Regions from separate parts of the Novosphingobium sp. 63-713 genome, predicted to be linked through region 2. Evidence: predicted binding sites of a transcription regulator. Region 2 holds the regulator's gene; the other holds the start of a gene.

Region 1 (3,409 bases), on a different contig from region 2:
CCTGCGTGCTGCTCACCGTGGAACTCGACAGCCCCAGCCCGGAGGAGCCGCCGCGCGTGACGGTGCGGGGCGCGCAGGCTCTTTCCGAAATCAAGGCGGCGGCCAAGATGACGCTCAGCCTTGATGTGTCGCGGCCCGATGTGTTTGGCGAATTGGCTGCTATGCTGCCGCGCGGGGGTCTGGGCACCGTCGAGGTGCTGCTCAAAACCGGCGGGGCGCAGGAGCCGCGTCTGCGTCTGGGGCGCGATTTCCTGCTGGATGGTGAATTGACCGATCTGATCGCCGGCCTCGACGGGGTGGCCAATGTCTCGCTCAAGCCCACGCGGGCGGGCGGGCATCTGCGGCTGGTCGCCTGATCAGAACAGCGTCATCTGCCCGTCGCGGCGCGGAGGGCGAAATTGGGTGATGTCCAGATCGGCGCGGTTGTCGGCAAGGCCTAATCGCGCCTTGGCAATGCGAAAGCGCGCGCGGATCAGGTCGGCCCACACGCCCTGCGGCTTCATCCGGGTGAAGAAATCGCTCTGATAATCGGCCCCGCCGCGCAGGGATTGCACGATATGCATGACCTTATCCGCGCGGTCGGGGAAATGCGCCTCCAGCCATTCGCGGAACAGCGGCGCGACCTCATGGGGCAGGCGCAGCATGATCCAGCTTGCCCCCCGCACCCCGCGCGCGGCGGCGGCCTCCAGAATGCGCTCGATCCATTCCTCAGTGATCGCGGGCACGATGGGCGAGACATTGACCCAGACCGGCACGCCCGCCGCGCTCAATTTTTCAATCGCCTCCAGCCGCTTGGCCGGACTGGCCGCGCGCGGTTCTAGGCTGCGGGACAGCCGCGCATCAAGCGAAGTCACCGAAACCGCCACTGCCGTCAACCGTTGCCGCGCGAGGTCGGCCAAGAGGTCGAGATCATGCAGGATGCGATCCGATTTGGTGGTGATTGTCACAGGATGGCGCGTTTCGAGGCAAACCTCCAATATCTGCCGCGTCAGGCGATAGCGCGCCTCGATCGGCTGATAGGGATCGGTGTTCGTCCCCATGGCAATCGGCGCGGGGGAATAGCCGCGTGCGCCCAATTCCCGGCGCAGCAACTTTGCCGCCTCAGGCTTGGCAAACAGGCGGCTTTCAAAATCCAGCCCCGGTGAGAGGTCGAGATAGGCATGGGTTGGCCGCGCATAGCAATAGATGCAGCCATGCTCACACCCGCGATAGGCGTTGATCGAGCGGTCGAAGGGCACATCTGGCGACTTGTTGCGCGAGATGATCTTGCGCGCGGCCTCCTCGGTCACGGTGGTGCGCAAAGGCGGCGGCCCGCCATCGACATCCTCCATGGCGTCCAGCCAATCCCCATCCGCCTCACGTCCTGGCAGGGCAAAGCGGGTGGAGAGCGCGCCGCTTTGCGCGCCGCGACCGCGGGGAGGGAGAGGCGAAACCATCGCTCATGAAGAACATAAAAAGAACAAATGCGCAAGCGCTGGCTATTGCGCCCCGCGCCGACTAAACGGATGCCCATTGCCCTCTGATCCGGAATCCCTTCCATGTCCGCGCCTTACGCCAGCCTGATTCCCGCCGATGCCGACCGCCTTTCGCTTTATCTGGCGCGAATCGGCCTTGCCTCCCCGGTCGAACCCACAGCGGAGGGGCTGGCAATCCTCCAGCGCGCGCATCGCATGAATATCGGCTTTGAAAACATGGATGTCATGCTGGGCCGCGCGATCAGCCTCGATCCCGATGCGATCTTTGGCAAGCTGGTGATGGGCGCGCGGGGCGGCTATTGCTTTGAGCAGAACTGGCTGTTCGGCACGATGCTGGCGCAGATGGGCTTTGCCAACCGGCCGCTGCTGGCGCGGGTCTGGCTTGGCCTTTCCGAAGATGCCCCGGCATCGCCGCTGACCCATACGTTCCGGCTGGTCGATCTGGATGGAGAGGCCTGGATTGCCGATGCGGGCTTTGGCGGCTCCTATGTCCCGCCCATGCTGCTGGCCGATGGCGCCACCGCCCATACCAGTGATGGCGCGCAGCATCGCATCACCCGGCACAGTGCGCCCGGCTCGCTGTGGGGCGAATGGCTGGTCGAGCGCATGGGCCCCGCCGCCGCCACTGACGGCCGCGCCACCGCGCCGGGGTGGCAAAAACAGTACAGTTTCAACCTCAACGAAGTTGCGCCCATCGACCTTGAACTGTCGAACCACTGGACCTTTACCAAGCCCGAGACGCGCTTCACCACCGCATGGATCGCCTCCATCGTGCTGGAGGATGGCTTTGCCGCGCTCAATGGGCGGCGGCTTTCCATGTATGCGGGCGGGCGCGGCGATGTGATGGAAATCGCCCATGCGCAGGATTGGCGCGCGATGCTGGCCGATTTGTTCCGGGTGGAGTTGAGCGAGGATGAGGTGGCGGGGTTGAAGGTGTTCTAGAGGGTTTAGATAAGGTGCGAGGGTCTAGACTCTCGCGCTCCCGTTACTGTCTGCGTTGTGCGCGTGGTTTGGCCGATGGGTGTCGGACGCACCCTCGCGATTTGAAAGCCTGCGGCGCCAATCGGCACAAGACCTCCACGCCGCAGGCTATAAGACCATAAGCCTCAACGGCGCCCACCAAAAGCTACCCATTAACGGGATTGCAAAGGGACGAGTCCCTTTGCCCGCCAGAGGCATAAAATCCCGGTTCAAACCTCCCGCAACCTCGGCATTAACTCGACAAAATTGCAAGGCCGGTTCCGGCTGTCCAACTGCTCGAACAGGATCCCGTCCCAGCCGTCCTTCACCGCGCCATTCGAGCCGGGCAGGGCAAAGATATAGGTAGCGCCCGCCATGATAGCCATCGCGCGCGACTGGACGGTGCTGGTGCCGATGGATTTATAGGACAGCCAGCGGAAGAGTTCGCCAAAGCCGGGGATAAGCTTGCCGCTGTGGGCAATGATGATCTGGTCGAGCGCCTCGGGCGTAACGTCGCGCCCGGTCAGTCCGGTGCCGCCGGTCGAGATCACGCAGTCGATTTCCGGGTCATCGATCCACGTATCAAGCTGCGCCACCAGCGTATGCACATCCTCGCGCAGGATCTTGCGCGTGGCGAGGATATGCCCCTTGTCGGTGATGCGCTGGGCCAGAATGTCGCCGCTGGTGTCATTGTCCAATGTGCGTGTGTCCGACAGCGTCAGCAGCGCGATGCGGATCGGTTTGAACTCGCGGGTTTCGTCAATGGCCATGGGCGCACTCCTTACTATGGAGTGGCTTGGTAGCCGTTCATGCCGGGGGCTGCAATCGCGCCATTGCTGGCCATTTTGACCCCGCGCGCGCCGTCGAGGCCGGGAAAGGTCGGCCACAGGCCCTGCGCCAGCGCGGTGCGGCTTTCCGAAGCGCCGCCCGCCTGCCGCTCATACATCCAGTAATTGCGCAGCACCGTGGCGACA
Region 2 (3,409 bases):
CGCGATCCGGGCCACGGCCACGGCCAGCCTGACCGGCAAAACCGGGGTGGAAATGGAGGTATTGACTGCTGTTTCCCTTGCGCTCCTGACCATTTACGACATGGCCAAGGCCATCGACAAGGGCATGGTGATCGAGGAAGTGCGACTGATCGAAAAGCGCGGCGGCAAATCGGGCCACTGGAAAGCGGAAAGATGAGCCGCGCGCCCCTGCCGCTGGACGAGGCGCAGGCGCGCGTCCTGGCGCTGGCCGGCCTGACGCAGGCGCAGGAGACGCCCATTGAGGCCGCGCTGGGCTGCTATCTGGCCGCGCCGCTGCTGGCCCGCCGCACGCAACCTGCCGCTGATCTGTCGGCGATGGATGGCTATGCGCTGGCGCCGGGCGATCTGGCGGGACCGTGGGATATTGTGGGCGAAAGCGCGGCGGGCCATCCCTTTGCGGGCGCGGTTCAACCCGGACAGGCGGTGCGCATTTCCACCGGTGCGCTGGTGCCCGAGGGCGCGGGCGTGGTGCTGTGTCAGGAAGACACCGCGCGCGAAGGCAATCACCTCACCCTGACCGGAACCCCGCCCAAGCCGGAGGGGCGCCACATCCGCCGCAAGGGTCTGGATTTCCGCGACGGCGACATGGTTCTGCCCGCAGGTACGCGGATCGGTGCGGCACAACTGGCGCTGGCGATTGCGGCGGGGCATGGCGCGCTCTGCGTGCGGCAGCGCCCGCGTCTGGCGATCCTCGACAGCGGGGATGAGCTAATCGCGCCGGGCCTGCCCTGCCCGCCCGACCGCCTGCCCGCCAGCAATGGCGCGATGCTGGGGGCGATGGTGGCCGGGCTGGCCGGGGAAGTGCTGCGTCTGGGGCCGGTGGCCGATGATCTGGACGCGTTGGACGCGGCGCTGGCGCGCGCGGGCGATGCCGATGTGATCGTCACCAGCGGCGGGGCCTCGGTGGGCGATCATGACCTGATCCAGCCTGCGCTGGCCCGCTGGGGCGCGCAGGTCGATTTCTGGAAGGTTGCGATCCGGCCCGGCAAACCCTTGCTGGTGGCCACGCGAGGGAAGCATGTGGTGATCGGACTGCCCGGCAATCCGGTGTCGAGTTTTGTCACCGCCCATCTGTTCCTGCTGCCGCTGCTGCGCGCGATGCAGGGCGCGGGCGATCCCCTGCCCCGCACGGCAATGGCGCATTTGACCGAGCCTCTGGGGCCGGGCGCGGACCGGCGCGAGTTCATTCGCGGATGGTGGGACGGTCGCGATGTGATGCCGCGCCCGATGCGCGATTCCTCGGCTCTTGCAGCAATGGCGGCCAGCAATTGCCTGATCGAACATGACGCCCATGCTCCCGCGATGGCGGCGGGCGACGCGGTGCGCATCCATTTGATCGAAAATGGCGGAAGCGCTTGACGAAAGGGTAATGGTTGCGTAATTGTTCCGCAATTGTTCACGCAACACCCCCGTTGGGAGGTTTCTATGCTCACCCGCAAACAGCACGAATTGCTGCGCTTCATCCAATCCAGCCTCGAAGAGTCCGGCGTCTCGCCCAGCTTTGAGGAAATGAAGGAAGCGCTGGATCTGAAGTCGAAATCGGGGGTGCATCGGCTGATCTCCGCGTTGGAGGAGCGCGGCTTTATCCGCCGCCTGCCCAACCGCGCCCGCGCGCTGGAGGTTTTGCGCCAGCCTGAGGATGTTACGCCCCCGGTCGGGACCAAGCCTGCCGCGCCGAAAAAGCCGGTTGAACTGGCCAGGTCCGCAGCGCCCGCGCCCGCCAATGATGTGATTGAAATCCCCCTGCATGGGCGGATCGCGGCGGGCGTGCCGATCGAGGCAATGGAAGGGCAGACAATGCTGCCGGTGCCTGCTGCGCTGCTGGGCGCGGGCGATCACTATGCGCTTGAGGTGTCGGGCGATTCCATGGTCGAGGCGGGCATTCTTGACGGCGATCTGGCGCTGATCCGCAAGACCGATATCGCGCGTGAGGGCGAGATCGTGGTCGCGCTGGTGCGCGGCGAGGAAGCGACGCTCAAATATCTGCGGCGTGAACGCGGCATGGTGCGGCTCGATCCGGCCAATGCGGCCTATGATCCGCAATATTATCAGCCCGGCGAGGTTCAGGTGCAGGGCAAGCTGGCCGGATTGCTCCGCCGCTATCACTGATCCAGCAATGTGACGGGAGGGGGCTCGATGGCTCCCTCCTGCGGTTTCAGACTGGGCGCGCGCCACCATGGATGCTGGCCCTGACTTTGCGCCACGGTGACGATCCGCCCCTGCGCCAGATAAAGCGCGAGGCCGCCGGTGCGATAGAGCAAAGGCTCATCGGCCCTCAGCAAGCGGGGGCGGCACGAAGGCGAAAGCGCCACCCGCGATACGACAATATCGACATAGGCGCAGGCCGCCGCCATCGCCCGCTCCTCCACCATACCGCCGCCCCGCGCGGCCAGAATGCGCCAGTCACGGCCTCCTTGCCGGATGGTGATGCGGCAAAAGCTCTCGTTGCATTCCGCGTCGCGCCATTGCTCGATAGGCATGGCCTCGCCGCTGGCGCCCATCGCCTCCTGCATCATGTCGCGGGCATAGGTGGAGCGGCCCTGTCCCAATATCAGCAATTGTCGGCTTTGCGGGTCGATCATGCCGAATTGGTGCCCATCGCCGGTGATGACCATATCGGGCGGCGTCAATAGCGCCAGCCACAGACATCCCACCACCGCCGGAACCAGCCCGAAGAGCCGCACATTGCCCCGCCAAAGCGCCAGCCACAGCATCCCCAGCACTATCAAACCATAGGCCCAGCCGCCCATCACCGGCAATTGCGCCACCGCATCGGGCCGCGCCGCCACCCATCGCGCCAGCGCCAGCAGCAGATCAAGCGACCAGCCGCACAGATGCCAGAAGGGCGCCCCCGCCCCGACCAGATCAAAGGCCAAGCCCGCCCCGATCAACGGCATGGAGACAAAGGTGGTCAATGGGATGGCGACCAGATTGGCCAGCGAGCCATAAATGCCCGCACGATGGAAATGGAAAAAGGCCACCGGCATGAGGGCCAGTTCGATCACCAGCCCGGTCAGCAACAGCATCGCCAGATCGCGCCCCAGCCGGATCCACCAGCCTTCAGGACGCCGGGCGAGAAAGGCCCGTACCGGCGCCGCCTCATGCAGGGCCACAATCGCCAGCACCGAGCCGAAACTCATCTGGAAACTCGGCCCTACCACCGCCTCGGGCCAGAGCAGCATGACGAAACCGGCCGCCAGCGCCAGCAAACGCACCGAAAAGGGCCGCCGCCCCGCCGCCATCGCCGCCAGAGCCAGCAGCGCGCCAAGGCAGGAACGCACCGTCGGCACCTCCGCCCCGGTCAGCAGCGTGTAGCCGACCGCCGCCAGCCCGCCCATCCCGCTGGCCAGCACGGGGAGGCGGACCCGTA

Evidence for each region. Region 2 encodes LexA, which represses DNA repair genes until DNA is damaged. Its sites were predicted from a motif close to GTTCCNCNCTTGTTCT; they were not measured.
Region 1: the regulator LexA is predicted to act here: its motif matches at 1,446-1,461, upstream of BGP00_RS06070 (PA0069 family radical SAM protein).

Annotation. Positions count from the first base shown of each region.
Region 1 is NZ_MKVS01000008.1:193,812-197,220, reverse strand. It holds gene dnaE (DNA polymerase III subunit alpha) at 1-356, shown strand, start outside; gene BGP00_RS06070 (PA0069 family radical SAM protein) at 357-1,436, opposite strand; gene BGP00_RS06065 (arylamine N-acetyltransferase) at 1,539-2,417, shown strand; gene moaB (molybdenum cofactor biosynthesis protein B) at 2,666-3,205, opposite strand; gene BGP00_RS06055 (lytic transglycosylase domain-containing protein) at 3,220-3,409, opposite strand, start outside.
Region 2 is NZ_MKVS01000004.1:130,175-133,583, reverse strand. It holds gene moaC (cyclic pyranopterin monophosphate synthase MoaC) at 1-196, shown strand, start outside; gene glp (gephyrin-like molybdotransferase Glp) at 193-1,398, shown strand; gene lexA (transcriptional repressor LexA) at 1,465-2,148, shown strand; gene BGP00_RS00925 (ComEC/Rec2 family competence protein) at 2,142-3,409, opposite strand, start outside.